DNA from 2 places in the Desulfovibrio sp. JC022 genome. Region 1 is predicted to be linked to the other one. Evidence: predicted binding sites of a transcription regulator. Region 1 holds the regulator's gene; the other holds the start of a gene.

Region 1 (8,283 bases):
TTCCCCGGCGGAAAGTTTTCTGGTCGGCAAAGCACAGGGTAATTGGTATCCGGTTTATCCCGCTTCTGATGAAAAGGACATGAAACCTGTGGGCTATGTTTCCCGTAAGGTTGTTGTTCCTGCTGCTCCTGACAGTCCTTTGGTGGATTGGGGTGATATCCGTTACGTGGGCAAGGATCTTAAATACCATCTGGAGCGGACAGTGAAGTCTTCAACCGGAGGGATGATCAAGTCCGGTGATAAAGTTAAGGTCGGCTTCCTCAAAGGCGGCTGGTATGCAATTTTTAAGGCTGACGCAAAAGTTGTTTCTGAAGCTGATGCTCTTGGGTTTGTAAAGCAGAGCGACATTGATATTGTTAATGATGATGCTCGCATCCGTTATGCCGTGCGCAGAATTAATGTGATTGAAAAACCTGTGGCCACTTCAAAGGCTGTGGGGCTGCTCAGTCCCGGTCATCGTGCGCAGGTTGGGATTGATAAGGGCGGCATGTATGCCCTCTATCGCATTGATACCATGGTCAAAAAGGATACTCCCGTCTGGGGGTATGCATGGGGGCCTTTCCTTGCTCCTTATCCCAAAAATCTGGAAAAAGCCCAGATGGCCGGAATTGATGCCCGTAAGGCTGAAATCAAGGCAGAGAAGGCCAAAAAGGCAAAGCAGGAAATTGAAAGGGGCGGTGAGTTGGCTGCCATGGAAGAAGCCATGGACGAAATGTTACTGGCTCCGGTTCAGACTAAAATAATGTATGCCACTGCGGTTCTCAATGTTCGTTCTGAACCAAATGCCAAGTCTCTTATCGTGGACAAACTTGAACTTGGTGAATCCGTCAGTGTCGGGCAGGAAGAAGGTAAATGGTATCCTGTTTTCAAGCCCGGAAAAGATAAAGAGTTGAAGCGTGTCGGTTATGTTTTCGGTACTTACCTCAAAGCTGAAGCTCCGGTTGTGAAAAAAGAAAAGCCGCAGAAGAAGCGCGTGCCCGGCGGGCCGGATGAAGTGCCTATCAAGATTACATCCACCAAGATGACTTTTAGCGAAAACCGTAACCGGATTACTTTTTCCGGTAATGTTAAGGTCGTGCGCTTGGACGTGACCCTTACCTCGGAAACTCTTACCGCTCACTTGAGACCGGAAGGTGATTCTCTTACTGACACGCAGGATAAGATCAAGAAGATCGTTGCCGGTGGTAATGTTAAAGTGGTTATGAACAACCGCAAAGGTCATTGCGACAAACTGACTTATGTTGTGGGCGATTCCATTATTTATATGAATGGGAATGCCGAGTTGCAGGACGGTCCCAACAATATTCAGGGTGAAGAGATTAAGTTTTATCTGAAAGATAATCGTGCTGAAGTTGTCGGCGGTAACAAACCCATTGAGGCTATTTTTTATACTCCGAAAAATGTTTCGCCTTAGTCTGTATGATTTAATGATGATTAAGCGTTTATAGCGGCGAAGCCCTATTAAAAAAGTTTGGGATTCTTAAACCCTTTTCAAAGGGTTTGAGGCCCCCGGCAGGGCTGCCGGAGGCAAAATCATTTCATCAAAAGCGCGTAGCGCATCAAAAAGGAAGTTATGTCTTCGATTATCGCCAAGAAACTGGTCAAGTGCTACGGACCTAAGGAGGTCGTCCGCGGAATTGGGCTGACCGTGCGCGAGGGCGAGGTTGTGGGGCTGCTTGGTCCTAACGGAGCGGGGAAAACCACAACATTCTATATGCTTGTGGGGGTGGTCAAACCTACTTCCGGGGATGTCTATCTTAATAAAAAGCAGATAACCAGATTGCCCCTGCATGAGCGGGCACGTCAGGGGATCAGTTATCTTCCGCAGGAAAGCTCCATTTTCAAGAAACTTTCCGTGCGTAAGAATCTTGAAATCATAATCGAACATACCGGTCTTTCCGGTAAAGATGTGCCGAAAAGGGCGGATGAACTGCTTGACCAACTGGGTATTCTGCGTTTGGCAGACCAGAAGGCCATGTATCTTTCCGGTGGTGAGCGCCGCCGTCTTGAGATTGCACGGGCCATGATTAACAATCCGAAGTTCATTCTGCTTGACGAACCCTTTGCGGGGATTGATCCCATCGCAGTAATTGATATTCAGGACATCATTTCTTCACTGAAAGATATGGGGCTGGGAATTCTGATCTCTGACCACAACGTGCGTGAAACACTCTCCATCTGTGACCGGGCCTATCTTGTTTACGAGGGTAGGGTTATCCTTAACGGTTCACCGGAAAATATTGTGAAGAACACCAAGGCACGCAGGCTTTATCTGGGTGATAGTTTTAGTTTGTAGTCGTTTTTTACGCTAATTTTGTTTTTCAGGCCGGGCTTCATTTTTTGAAGTCCGGCTCTTTTTTGGGCTAAAGTTTGATTAATTTTGGCATTGTTGATTTACAGTCTGCCCGAACATTGGTACACTTTTTTCATATACAAATTCTGTATGTAAAAAATCCTTAAATATCAGATAATTCAGAGGTCTTTGTTGCATCTTGTAATGGGATGTGGCATAGTCAAATCAAGGCTGAGGTTTAATAAAATTTTTTTTTATTGCTTTGGTGTGCAACTAACTGAAATAAATTGAGTTTGAGACTAATATAAGGTGGCCTGAATATATGGGATTGGAACTTAGACAACAATTAAAGCTTACTCAACAGCTGGTTATGACTCCTCAGTTGCAGCAGGCGATCAAGTTGTTGCAGCTCTCCCGTCTGGAACTGGTGGATAGTGTCCATCAGGAGCTTATGGAGAATCCTATTCTTGAAGAAGCTGAAGCGCAGGAGAGAACTGACGCTGCTGATGCTGATGCAGGCACCGCTACGGCCGAAGAGGCACAAATTTCCAAGGAAGCCGAGTGGGAAAACTATCTCGGTGAATTCTCCAGCACATCAAAGCAGTCTGCTTCCCGCGAGTCTGAATCTTATGAAGAAGGAACTTCATTTGAAACGCGTCTGACCAAGACGGCTTCTCTTGAAGGGCATCTGCATTGGCAGATGAGCCTCTCTGATTTTACCGACGAAGAAAAGACCATCGGCGAATGCCTTATGGGTAATTTAAGTTCGGGAGGTTTTTTACGGATAGACTTGGAAGAAGTATGTGAAACATGCTATGCTGAAATCGAAGACGTGGAAAAGGTGCTTCACCGCATCCAGCGTTTCGATCCGGTAGGCGTGGCGGCAAGGACTCCGCAGGAATGTCTGCTTATCCAGCTGGAAGCATTGAAGCTTGATGATGATCCGATTCTGGTCTCGTTGGTCCGGGACCATCTGGATGATCTTGAGAAGAAACGCTACAAGCCGCTGGCTCGGAAGTTCAAGCTCAGCATGGAGGATTTAAAGAGTTACCTTGATCTGATGCAGACACTTGATCCATTGCCCGGAGCAAGTTTTTCAGGTGGAGACTCTTTCTATGTCAGCCCGGATGCTTATGTTTATGAATATGATGGTGATTTTGTCATAGTTCTGAACGAAGACGGTCTTCCTAAATTGCAGATGAATGCTTTTTATGTGGAGACGTTGGCATCAACCAAGGGAGATGATAAGGAATATTTTCAGGACAAGATGCGTTCCGCACAATGGCTGATGAAGAGCCTGTACCAGCGGCAGCGCACCTTATATAAAGTTCTTGAATCCATAGTGAGGTTTCAGCGCGAATTTTTCGCCCACGGTGTCACCAAGTTAAAACCGCTTATCCTTAAGGAGGTTGCGGAAGACATCGAGATGCATGAATCCACTGTGAGTCGAATCACTACTAATAAGTATGTTTCTACTCCGCATGGAATCTATGAACTTAAGTTCTTTTTTAATAGTGCTCTCGGTCTGGATGACGGATCTCAGGTCGGTTCCGAGTCCGTCAAGGCGACGATCAAAAAGTTGATCGGCGAAGAGGACGGAAAGAAGCCCCTCAGCGACGAGAAGATTGCTGAGATTCTCAAAGAGAAGCTGGAAGTCAATATAGCCAGAAGGACCGTAGCCAAGTACAGGACTGCAATGGGGATACTCTCCTCATCCAAGAGGAAAAAGGTATTCTAATGTAGTCCGGAGAAATCAACGCATATTCACCCCTTACTAAGGAGGCTCTTTATGAACGTAGCATTTACTTTTAAGAATTTCGACGCATCCGAACATCTTAAGGAATATGCAAACAGCCGTTTCTCCAAGTTGGTAAAGTACGTCAGCAACCCTGACAATACTGATATGCAGGTGAATCTGTCAGTTGATAAGTTCAGGCATGTTGCGGAAGTAGTTTTTACCTCCGACCATTTACATGTCTCAGCTTACGAAGTGTCCGAGGACATGTATTCCACCGTGGATATGGTTCTGGACAAGCTAGAAGCCCAGCTTCGCCGCGCAAATGAAAAGATGAGAAGTCACAGGCGTAAGGACGCAGCTCCTGCCCGTATGGATATTCTCAGCTATGGAGAGGAAGAGTACAGGGAACCTGTAATTGTCGAGTCCGACTCTTTTGTTCCCAAGCCTATGAGTATTGATGAAGCCGCAGAGCAGCTTCAGACTCTCGACCATGAATTCCTCGTATTCCGCAATGCGGATAACGAAGCTATAAATGTAATCTACCGCCGCAATAATGGCGATTTCGGTTTAATTGACCCGGGATACTAACTGATGAATATAACTGATAATTTGGCGAAGGACCTTGTTGTTCATGAACTACAGGCCTCTGATAAGAGTGAAGTTCTGAAAGAAATGGTTTCCACCCTCAAGGACGCAGGTCTGGAAGTGGATGTGGAAAATGCCCTTAAGGTCCTTAATGATCGTGAAAAACTTGGAACAACCGGAATCGGGGATGGCATAGCCATCCCCCACGGTAAACTGGAATGTCTTGAAGAGATTGTCGTAGTTGTCGGCCGCTCCAGCGAGGGAGTCGACTTTGAATCTCTGGACATGCAGCCATGTAAGATATTCTTTATGGTACTGGCCCCCGAGCAGGGGGCCGGTGCTCATTTGAAGGTGCTGGCGCAGATTTCCCGGCAGCTTAAAGATGAAGCTTTCCGGCAGGCGTTTATTGATACCGGGGATAAGCAGGATTTGCTTAAACTTCTCGGTCTCGGCTAGATCCGGAATCTTACGGAATCAATGAAAATCAGATTAGCAATGAACTCAGGTCATTGCTAATTTTGTTTGTGGGCTATTGTACAAGGAGGATACTGGGGTGGTTGATGTGGATTCCTTTCCTGTGATTGTTGTTACCGGGCTTTCCGGTGCCGGTAAATCTACTGTTCTGAAAGTCTTCGAGGATCTGCGTTTTTTCTGTGTTGACGGACTGCCCGCAGGGATGCTTCCGCGTCTGGTTGAACTTTTCAATACTCGTGACAATGCCTACCGTGGGCTGGTGCTGGGTATGGATCTGCGACAGCTTGAATTCAGTGTCGACTGGGAAGCCACCCGTGAAGAACTAACTTCCAAAGGGTATCGTCCAAGTATTCTTTATCTTGAAGCACGTCTGCCGGAATTGGTGCGTAGATACGCCACCACCCGCCGTTTACACCCCCTTGAATCGAGAGATATCGGTCTTGAGCAGGCTCTTGAAAAAGAGAAGGAAGCTCTTGGAGAAGTCCGCAATCAGGCTGATCTGGTCATTGATACCACTACTTATTCCATTCATGATCTGCGGCGCAGGATTCAGGAAAAATGGGCCGAGCTCAGCGAGAAGACCCGTGGATTGCGTGTTCATGTTATGTCTTTTGGTTTTAAGCATGATGTGCCAACTGCTGCGGATATGGTTATGGATCTTCGTTTTCTGCCTAATCCATACTTTGAAGAAGAGCTTCGCCCGTTTTCCGGTCAGGATAAGGTTATTTCTGATTATGTTTTAGGTACGGAACCCGGTTCAATTTTTATTGAGAAATATCTCGATTTCATTCAGTATGTGCTTCCTCTTTACGAGGAGGAAGGAAGATACAGGCTGACTATTGCTGTTGGCTGTACCGGCGGACGTCATCGTTCCGTTGCCACCGCTGAAAGGATATTTGCAACTCTCAAGGATAATGGTTATTCTGTTTCACTTGAGCATAAGCACATTCATTTAAAATAGTTTTTATAGTTGAATATATCGGGAATTTTGATGGGCACAGAATCTAGCAAAAACGGAATTGTTCTTGTTACTCATGGTAACTTCGGACAAGCGCTTATAGAAGCGGGTGAATTAATAGTCGGGCCTCAAGAGGGAATTATCTCCCTCAGTGTTGATGTTTCGCAGGGCATTGACGCGGCTGTTGATTCTCTTAAAAACAACATTGCCGAAGTGAATAACGGGAATGGTGTTCTCATTCTTACCGATATGTTCGGTGGAACCCCTACCAACCTCAGTCTCTCCCTGTTGCAGGGGGATGATATAGAGGTTGTTACCGGCGTCAGTCTGCCTATGCTTCTCAAGGCATTTCAGATGCGCAATGAATCTTTGCAGAAAATGGCCGAAGAAGTCAGCAAGGCTGCAGCTAAAGGCATTGTCATTGCAGGCGAGATGCTGCGAAAACGAACTTCAAAAGGGTAGGCCATGATGTGGGTGAGAATTGATAACCGTCTTGTCCATGGGCAGATCATTGAAACATGGCTTCCGTATACTCACGCAAAGCATATTATCGTGGTGAACGATGCCGTTGCCGGGGATGATTTGCAACAGCAGATTATGTCGCTGGCTATACCACAATCAGTTAAGTGTTCTTTCTGTTCTGTTGATGATTTGAGCCATAGAATTCCTGCCATCGCTGATGTAAATGTAAGTACTATCATTCTTTTTTCTTCTTGCGCTGATGTACGCCGGGCCCTTGATTCAGGATTCCAATTCAGTACTGTCAATATCGGCAATATTCATTACGGTCCCGGTAAAAAACAGATTTCCCCCAGTGTGGCTTTGAGTTCAGATGATGAGTCCTGTCTTCATTACTTTAAGGGGCAGGGTATAGAACTTGATTTTCGCTGCGTTCCTAATGATCCTGTTCAGGTGAGGTTCTCATGAGTCTGTTCCAAGGCTTGTCGTTGTCGTTTCCCGTCTGGGTTGCGGTGATCGGTTTTTTTTTGCGATTTTTTCGCTCTTCCGCTTTACAATAAATCCCGGTTTTCTTGAGCGTCCACTTGTGGTCGGTGCCTTATGGGGTGCTGTTACCGGAGACGTGGCAACAAGTCTTAAGGTGGCCGTGTTTTTTGAACTTTTCTGGCTGGATAACATCCCTGCCGGAACTTATATCCCTCCGCATATTTTGGCTCCCACGTTTGCCGCGCTGGCTCTGACTACCTCTTTTGCCTTTACCGAAGCACGGCAGGTCATGGTCGTCTTACTGGCTTGTCTTCCTCTTGCTCGAATCGGGTCCTGGATGGATTCTTCTCTCAGGCAGTGGCATAATCGTGGCCATAATAAGCTTATCGGCTGGGCCCGTAAGGGGAAGGCGGGCGATCAGCTCCCGCAAAAGCTGGTTTTCCAGTCTATTTTAAGAACTTTTGTTACTTCTTGGCTTTTTTTCTGGACAAGCACCATAATACTTCATTATATCCTTTGTATATTTTTTCACAAATGGGGGCCGCTGGTCGCCGGAGTGGATATGAAATGGTCTTTTTTATGGATTGCAGCCAGTCTTGGAGGCCTTTTGGCCCTGAGATTGCGTAAAGCTTATGCCACTTTTGTCTTCGGAGTGGTTTTGTTCGGCTTTATTATCCTTGCCGGGATCATCTAGACTTGGCAGAAAAAGAAGATTGTGATAGAAGACACAAGCTCAATTAGCTACCACATTTCTTAGGAGGAAATTTATTATGGCTATTATCGCAGTAGGACACAAGAACCCCGATACCGATACCATTGCATCCGCAATCGCAATTGCTGACCTCTGGTCCAAAGCAAAAGAAGAAACCAAAGCTGTTTCTCAGGGCGAACTCGCTCCCGAAACTGCTTTTGTTCTTGAAAAATTCGGTTGCGCTGCTCCCGAAATCATGACTGATGCTACCGATCAGAAAGTTATCCTCGTTGACCACTCTGACATTGCTCAGTCCATGGACAACCTTGATAAGGGTGAAGTTGTAGCAGTAGTTGATCACCACAAACTTGGTGACGTAACTACCCCCAACCCCCTCGAAATGTGGGTATGGCCTGTAGGCTGCACCGGTACCGTTATCAACGCAATGTACAAGTTCTACAATGTAGAAATTCCCAAGAACATTGCTGGCGTACTTCTCTGTGCAATCCTGTCTGACACCGTTATGTTCAAGTCCGTAACCTGCACCGAAGCTGACAAAGAAGCTGTTGCAGAACTGGCTAAGATTGCTGGTGTTGAAG
Region 2 (8,283 bases), on a different contig from region 1:
AATTTCATCTGCGATATCGGCGGGAATATCGCCCTTGGAGACTTTTCCGTCCTCTTCGAACAGATAGGCCTGACCTGAGAGCATATCCACTACGCCCTTGAAATTTTCCTTGATTCCGATTGGATAATGCAGCAGTACGGGGCTGATGCCGAGAGCAGAGTTTAAGCTGTCGAAGGCAGAATCGAAGTCTGCACGGTCTCGGTCCATCTTGTTGATGTAAATAACTGTGGGGAGGTTTGCATTTTCAACTGCTGCCCATGCTTTGCGGGAAAGGGGCTTGACTCCGTCCACGGCGTCAATGGTAAAGACAACGCCGTCGGACGCGGCTAGAGAGTAGGGGCGATCTCCGCAGAAGTTTGCATCACCCGGAGTGTCGATAAGATAGTGGTCGTTTTTGTTCCACTTGTATCCGGCGAAACCGGACTGGATGGAACCGCGGCGTTTAATTTCTTCAGGCTCGGTATCGAGGGCGGTGGTGCCTTCCTCAATCTTGCCGAGTCTGTCAATGACGCCCGCATTAAAAAGAATCATCTCGGCGGTAGAGGTTTTGCCACAACCGCCGTGGCCCACAAGTGCAAAAGTCCTTTGGTTTTGTAAAGCTTCAGACATTCAACAACTCCGTTTCTCTGAATGTTCACAGCCGGGACCGTTGACCCGGCATGTACAGGTCTAAAGGTGCAACTTATAATTCTTCCTAATAATCCCTATAGGTACAGCCGCCCTAACATGTCAAGCGTAGATAAATAATAAAATTTCGTGCATAAACTATAATTGAGCACGACCTTATTCCGTTTTTCGGAGGTTAAATAAATTGAGTAATCCTAATGTTTACAGCCTTTCTCCGGCTGATATCGATTGTTCCGGTCCATGGCTTTTGCATCCTGAATCACCGGTAGAGAAGCTCATTCCCTCGCTTAAAAAGCATGGGCAGCTTGTTCCGGTGCTGGCGGTTGAAGATTCCGGCAAGAAACTGCTCGTTGCAGGCAGGGCAAGGGTTGCCGCTGCTGAAAAGCTCGGAATGGATGTTTTGGTCCGTTATATTGATGCAGCTGATGATATTTCAAAAGCGGTGTTACATCTGGAAGAAAATGGCGCGCGTGCCGCTGACGAATTTTTAAAGTTGGTGACAATGCGTTTTTTCTCTGCCCGTATGGATGCTGCCGATCTTCCCAAAACCGTGGCTCCGCTGCTCGGTCTCAAGCCCAAATCCCGGGACATGAAATTCTGGCTGGATTGGATGGAACTTGAGCCGGAGTTTGATGAATTGCTGGGGCTCGGGCATATCCCTTTGGCTGCTGTTTCCGTGCTTTCAAAGCTTGATGAAACAGACCGCGCCGCGCTGGTCCGGTTTTTTGAAAAGCTGAGCTGGTCCCGTTCTAATGCGGTGAATTTTCTGACTTGGCTGTACGAGACCTCCCGCCGTGAGAACAAATCTATTGCTGATTTGGTTTCCGTGCCCGCATTTGAGTCTGCAGGTGAAAGCGAATCACCTAAAGATGCGGTTTCTCGTTTTTGCAAGGCCGCAAAGGAATTGCGCTATCCCCGGCTGAGCGAGCTGGAGAAGACCCACAACAAGATTGTTTCCGAAGTTTGTGCCGGGACTAAATGGCGAGTTGAGCCTGTGGGCAACTTCGAGACCGGGGAGGTCCTGATCCAGACCAGATTCAAGAATCGCGAGATGATGGATAAGGCCATGGCCGATCTTGAATCCATTTCAAAATTCAGCGGCTGGGAAGAATTATTTGAATTGGGCCGTGATAAATAAGACGTTTGAATAAAATTTAACGGCGAAGCCCTAATAAAAGTTTTTGGGATTCTTAAACCCTTTTTACAAAAAGAGTTTAAGGCCCCCGGCAGGGCCGCCGGAGGCTAGTTATAAATGAGTAGTGAATTCATACTTCCCGATCATCTGAAGGGAATTGAAAAAATATATATTGATCGCAGTATGCAGAAAGTTCCGCTTACTGAGCGCGTGATTTCGCGTATGCCTGATCTCCCGGTGGAGATCGTGGACCCGGATAATTTCCCTCACGGGGAGCTTGGCGGCAAGCAGTCTTTGTATCTGAAAGAGTACAAGGGCAAGTTTCTGCGCTTCTGCCCCGGCACCCGCTATTATCACTGCTGCGGGTACCGGATCATTCACATTGGAGAGGGCTGCCCCATGGCCTGCTCTTATTGTATTTTGCAGGCTTACTTTCAGGATAATGTACTTAAAGTCTGGGCTAACCAGAATGATCTTTTTGATGAGCTGGGCAAGGCTTTTTCTGCCGACCTTTCTACCCGGTATCGTATAGGAACAGGTGAATTTACCGATTCCCTCGCCCTTGAAGCGGTAACCGGATACAGCCGCGATCTGATTGAGTTCCTCGGTGATTATCCGAATGTGTCTTTGGAGCTTAAGTCCAAGATTATCGACCTTTCATGGATGGATGTAGTCAAACGTACCGACCGTCTGCTTCCGGCATGGTCTCTCAATGCACCGTTCGTCAATGAGCATGAGGAGTTCGGGGTTTCGACTCTCAAGGAGCGGCTCGAAGCTGCCCGCACCTGTGCTGAAGCGGGCTTCCGGGTCTGTCTCCATTTTGATCCCATAATTCGTTTTGAGGGCTGGCGCGAAGGATACGCTGAAATCATTGACATGATTTTTGATTACGTGAAGCCGGAGCAGATCGCTTATTTCAGCCTCGGATCGTTCAGGCATATGCCGCATCTCAAGTCGATTATTGAACAGAACTTCCCGGAAACAACCTACATCTACGATGAGTTCATCACTGGGAACGATAATAAAATGCGCTTGTTGCGGCCTTTGCGTCTGCGCCAGTTCAAATTTATTGTGGATCGTCTGCGTAAGCACGGCATGGGCAAACAGCTTTATTTCTGTATGGAATCCACTGAGAACTGGCAGGATGTTTTTGGTTACACCCCGAAAGATCTGGGCGGGCTGGGTAAGCATCTTATGAAGCAGGCCTTCGCTGATTAGATTCGTTTCGTATAGTTCATATCTGCAATTCAAAACAAAACCCCGCAGCATTTTTGTGTTGCGGGGTTTTGTTTTGCACAAAATAGTAAGCGACAATGCACATGGTTTGTTTAGGTCGTGCAATATATTGCATATAGTAAAATTTAGTTAAAATTAACAGCGTGTTAAGTTGATTTCTAATTGCCGTGGATCAATCATTTTTTTGTTTCTGGCATGCCGCGTGTAATTCTATTTAGAAAAATTACGAGGTATGAAATGGAAATATACGATATTGCAGTTAATGTTATGGACCTATTTATTTCTGATGGGATGATGGGAACAATTGTTTGGGTTTTGGCTGTGCAGCTGACATTTGCAGTTGCTGTAATATGGTCGGCTATTAGACTTTTCAGGAAGTCCGCGGATGATTCTGAGTTTTCCACGGCATTTTATGTAAAGAAAAAACGTTACGGGATTAATGTTATGGATGATCAGCCTTACGATTACCTGAAGTAGTAGTGAGGGATATGCAATGATTATGCTGAATGAACTAATCGTTTTTCTCTTCTTTTTATTTTTTGCATACCATGCCTTGTTCACTGGGGCATAGTTTGTTGCAAAGAAAGATAGGTGTGCAATTTTTGGTCATTCTTTTGTGCATCTGATTGCACTGATTTGTGTAGTGGTTTTTGTAACTAGCTAAGTTGTTACACTAAATTTTATGGCATGGTATATGCTTTGATTGAAGCGTAATCAAAATATACGAGGTGAGGACATGGAATTTATCAGTGCATTAGGCAGTTGGTGTGGCGGTCCCGGATTCGGTCATGGTGCCGGGTATGGAATGAGTGGCTGGATGCCTTTCCATTTTGGCGGTATTTTGCAGCTTATAGTGATCGGGTTGATCATATATTTTACCGTGCGCATGTTTCGTAGGCCGGATACCGGCCCTAGTGCTCCTTCCGCTCAGGATGTCTTGAAGAAGCGTTACGCAGCAGGTGAGATAGACGAGGACACATATATCCGCATGAAGGATGAATTGAAATAAGGTGCACCACCAGACAGTTGCGAAGGTGCCAGATGCAAGGCGTAGTGAAACACTGAAACGATGCGTATTTAGACATACGCGAGTTTCAGTGTTTTTTTTGTAGGAACATAGAAGATTGTGCTATCTTCGCTGTCTGTTTGATATGCGATTAAACTTGGTGTAATAACTAGATTAAAGGGGGATTACACCAATGTCCTTACAAGATTATAAAATTCGAATTGATCGCCTTCAGGAAGGGCTGGGCAAAGCTTTTGTCGAAAATCCGTTTATCCTGAACATTCCGGGCAAATCCATCGCACTCAAGGTGGACCCCTATTATTACGTGGCCTTTGAGCCTGCATTCTCTGAGAACCTGAGCCGTTTTGCGGTCATGTTGCCCAAAAACGTGCGCGATACTTTAGTGCGTACAGGTAACCTAGTTACTGATCAGGAATCTCGCAATCCGATCATAAAAATCCGTATGAAGTGGAATGACCGCTCCTATGCCATGAATGTCTGCTTCGTGGAATCCGGCTTCATTGACCAAGCCCTGAAAATATATGGCGGGGTAAAAGAAGAGGTAGGGCTGTCCGAAATTCGCATCCTTGAATCAGAGCGCGAGAGGCTGGAAAAATTTTTTGGCGAGCGTACTCTTTTGAAGAGTGTGGCGTTTGTGGAGTAAAGGCTACATCCCAATAGCAACTGCCGCAATATCATCATGAGTCTTGAACCGGGGATAGGTGCAGCAATTGAGGTCGGTGGCTTCAATGCTGCGAATGCGGTCACGGAGTCCTTTGAGGCCGGACTTATGGAACAAGTCGACTTGTTCGTTGTAATCCCGTTCTTCGCAAGGGTTCTCATTGGGCATTAGCAGGCCGTCTGTGAATAAAAGGATGTTACGGACTCCCTCAAGATCATGTATCCCGGTATTGAGAAAATTTATTGCTTCGGGTTCTCCGTTGAATACTCCGTAATCGAGATTCATGCGGCAGCGAACTTTGGATATCTGATCATGCAGGGCAACGCCTATGGATGATTCAGCAGACGGGCCTACTTCTTTCCACATACTCAGAGTAACCCTGTCCTGATCCGGGCATTTGCAGAGAAATTCGAAATCGCCGTTATCGTAAATACATACTATCCTGCAATCTCCAATCTGCGCCCATTCCATCTTGTTCTCTTTAATACGAACCACTGCCGCGCCGGTGCTCCATAAATTTCTTTTGCTGGACATATTGACGTTACGTTCAGCCATGCCCTTGCGGATTTTCTGGTTGGCGCGCTGTGCCAGTTCCTGCATGGTTCCGCCGTTTTTTCTGAACTCTTCACCTGCAAGGTTTGAAGCTAGAAAGCCGCCGGTATAGCCGTGTTCATATGTTTCATGGGTCAGGCTGGTTGCTCCGTCAAAAACGCCGAAGATATTATCCTCCATCAGGAGATAATCTTCATTCAGGACTCCGGTTCCGTGTTCTATGAGTGATTCGACCTGCATTGTGTTCATCTTGTTTAATACGTATCAGAAAATTAAAAACCATATCAAATAGGTATATTTAATTCTTCAGTCAGGTTTCCATTGTTAATCTTGATGGGTTCTAGGCTTTCAACTCATGCGTAAACTTTGATCTGTTGACCGGATAGTAAATCCTGCCTATGTTTTAGCCATGAGAATTCTTCATCTTTTGAGCCAGATTCCCGATGCCACCGGGAGTGGTAAATATGTTCAGGAAATGATTCGGCAGAGCCTGCACTGTGGACATTCCCCGTATCTTGTCTGCGGAGTACCCGCTTCGTTTGACCTGAAAGATACGCCGCTTGCCGGGATGATTGCGCCGGAGCATTGCCTTTTTGTACGTTTTGAAGATCGGGACCTTGAATTTAAAGTGGTGGGGATGAGCGATGTCATGCCTTATCCCAGCACTGTATGCTCTCATTTGGATGCGGAAGATATTTCGGCGTATATGGAGGTGTTTGAGCGGGTGGTCGGAGAGGCTGTAGACCGTTTCTCACCGGACTTGATTCACTCCAATCATCTATGGATGGCTACTGCCGCAGCAAGAAGGGCTGCTCCCCATATTCCGCTCGTCGCTACGTGTCACGGTACATGTTTACGCCAGCATAATTTGTGTCCTGAACTGGGGCGTTCACTGTTGGATGATCTGTCGGGAATTGACAGGGTTATTGCTCTTTTCGGACAGCAGAAGCGGGAAATTTCTACATTGCTGGGCTTGCCTGAAGAGCGGGTGACAACAATCTGCGGCGGTTTTAATAGCGAATGTTTTTATGCGGACTCCTGCAAACCGGATCAGGACACAGTGCATATACTGTATGCGGGTAAACTCAATCGGGCCAAGGGTGTTCCTTGGCTGCTCCGGTGTCTGGCTGGTCTTGGTGATCAGAAGTTTCATCTGCATTTAGTTGGCGGGGGCAGTGGTCCGGAAAAGCAGGAATGTCTGGATCTGGCTTCAACATTGGGCAAGCGGGTCACAGTATATGGTATTCTTTCGCATCAGGAATTAGGGAATTTGATGCGGCGTTCGCATATTTTTGTGTTGCCTTCTTTTTTTGAGGGCGTTCCTCTTGTGTTGCTGGAAGCATTGGCTTGCGGTTGTATGATCATTGCCACTGATTTGCCCGGTGTGAAGGAGTTGTTTTACGGATGCCCTGCGGATGTTGTGCGTACTGTTGATTTACTTCCATTGCAGACCATTGATAGGCCCCGGACTGAAGATTGGCCTGAGCTTGATAAACGCTTGAGTGTGGCACTTGAGGAGGCCATTTCTGCTGTGCATGCTGGAGTATGTCAGCATGCGGAAGTGGTAGATGAACTGACAGGCACTTATACTTGGGGCAATATTTTTAAACGCATAACGGCTGTGTATGAGCAGGCTGTTGAGAGTCGAAAGTAACTTCTGTTTGACCATAAAAAATCCGCTACACTAAAAAGTGCAGCGGATTTTTTAATAGCTAAAACGGCGAAGCCAAACTAAAAAGTTTTGGGATTCTTAAACCCTTTTCCAAAAGGGTTTAAGCCGCCGGAGGCATTCTTAATTCTGACGGGTCTGGCTCTTAGGGCAGGTGTCTTCAAGATAACAGACTTCACAACCACCGGAGTAGGGGAAGGGAGTGAAGACAGCGTACTGACGGTTTACGGTACCTTCTGCGTTCCAGGTCAGATCGAGTGATTCGAAAGCCTTGAGTACTTCTTCACCCGGCTTGGGCAGCGGGGCACATTTGCCTTCTTCCAACTGCGGAATTAGAGACTGAGCAGCGGACATTACCATGGTGATGGCAAGGTTGTGATGCGCAAGACCCTCAGTGGGGGTCTCCTGCCAGATTTCTTCAACCGCATCTTCTACTTCTTTTTCAAGGAAGAGCAGCAGAAAATCGGTTCCCTTGCCGCCTTCAGGCTGTTTCAAGGTGTAGGCTTTGAGATGGGGCAGCCATTCGTTCCAGTATTTTTCGAGGCTTTCCATGAGGGAATGCTCGATACGGGTGGAACCGTTCAGTTCCGCGAAATAAAAAATATTGAAATCCGGGTTCGGTTTTGCTTCGACGATTTTAAAAGCACTCATATTCTATATCTCCTGACTTGCGTTCTGGTTGGTGAACAGTTTCTTTACCCGCTAAAACGTTTTGTCTCAAGTGTAAAAAAGTCCCCGGAAGTCGAAACTTCCGGGGACTTTCAAGTCTGTGTGATTCAGGGCTGCTTAGATTTTGCAGGCAGTTCTGAGATCGTCTACAGCGTCGGTCTTTTCCCAAGTGAAGTTGGGGTTGTTGCGACCGAAGTGTCCGTAACAAGCGGAAGGCTTGTAGATGGGACGACGGAGGTCGAGACGCTCGGAGATGTACCAGGGGCGCAGGTCGAATACTTCCTTGACCGCTGCGGTCAGGGTTTCATCGGAAACTTCGCCGGTACCGTGGGAGGTAGCCAGAACGGATACGGGCTCTGCAACACCGATTGCGTATGCAACCTGAACTTCTGCGCGCTCGGCAAGGCCGGCAGCTACGATGTTCTTGGCGATGTAACGAGCCATGTATGCGCCGGAGCGGTCAACTTTGGACGGGTCCTTACCGGAGAAAGCGCCGCCGCCGTGGTTACCCATGCCGCCGTAGGTGTCGTTGATGATCTTACGACCGGTCAGGCCGCAGTCACCCATGGGGCCGCCGATTACGAAACGACCGGTGGTGTTGATGTAGATTTTGGTAGCATCGTCGATCATTTCTGCGGGCAGGGAAGCCAGCACAACTTCACGTTTGATGTCTTCGTAAATCTGTTCCTGTTCGATGCCGTCATCGT

What was found. The regulator sigma-54, encoded in region 1, starts transcription at its own class of promoters, with help from an activator protein. The targets are predictions, from matches to a motif close to CTGGCACGGNNNNTGCTT.
Region 2: FMS18_RS17950 (SHOCT domain-containing protein) is a predicted target of sigma-54. The motif match lies at 3,681-3,698, and genes of this name have one in related genera.

The regions. Positions count from the first base shown of each region.
Region 1 is NZ_VOPZ01000002.1:2,850-11,132, reverse strand. It holds gene FMS18_RS03010 (LptA/OstA family protein) at 1-1,414, shown strand, start outside; gene lptB (LPS export ABC transporter ATP-binding protein) at 1,574-2,296, shown strand; gene rpoN (RNA polymerase factor sigma-54) at 2,616-4,031, shown strand; gene raiA (ribosome-associated translation inhibitor RaiA) at 4,083-4,619, shown strand; gene FMS18_RS02990 (PTS sugar transporter subunit IIA) at 4,623-5,072, shown strand; gene rapZ (RNase adapter RapZ) at 5,170-6,051, shown strand; gene FMS18_RS02980 (PTS sugar transporter subunit IIA) at 6,082-6,510, shown strand; gene FMS18_RS02975 (PTS sugar transporter subunit IIB) at 6,514-6,975, shown strand; gene FMS18_RS02970 (PTS sugar transporter subunit IIC) at 7,010-7,687, shown strand; gene FMS18_RS02965 (manganese-dependent inorganic pyrophosphatase) at 7,764-8,283, shown strand, end outside.
Region 2 is NZ_VOPZ01000012.1:71,469-79,751, reverse strand. It holds gene fusA (elongation factor G) at 1-609, opposite strand, end outside; gene FMS18_RS17965 (ParB N-terminal domain-containing protein) at 812-1,765, shown strand; gene FMS18_RS17960 (spore photoproduct lyase family protein) at 1,880-2,980, shown strand; gene FMS18_RS17955 (hypothetical protein) at 3,236-3,475, shown strand; gene FMS18_RS17950 (SHOCT domain-containing protein) at 3,735-4,007, shown strand; gene FMS18_RS17945 (hypothetical protein) at 4,198-4,668, shown strand; gene FMS18_RS17940 (protein phosphatase 2C domain-containing protein) at 4,672-5,478, opposite strand; gene FMS18_RS17935 (glycosyltransferase family 4 protein) at 5,648-6,892, shown strand; gene FMS18_RS17930 (hypothetical protein) at 7,031-7,558, opposite strand; gene metK (methionine adenosyltransferase) at 7,694-8,283, opposite strand, start outside.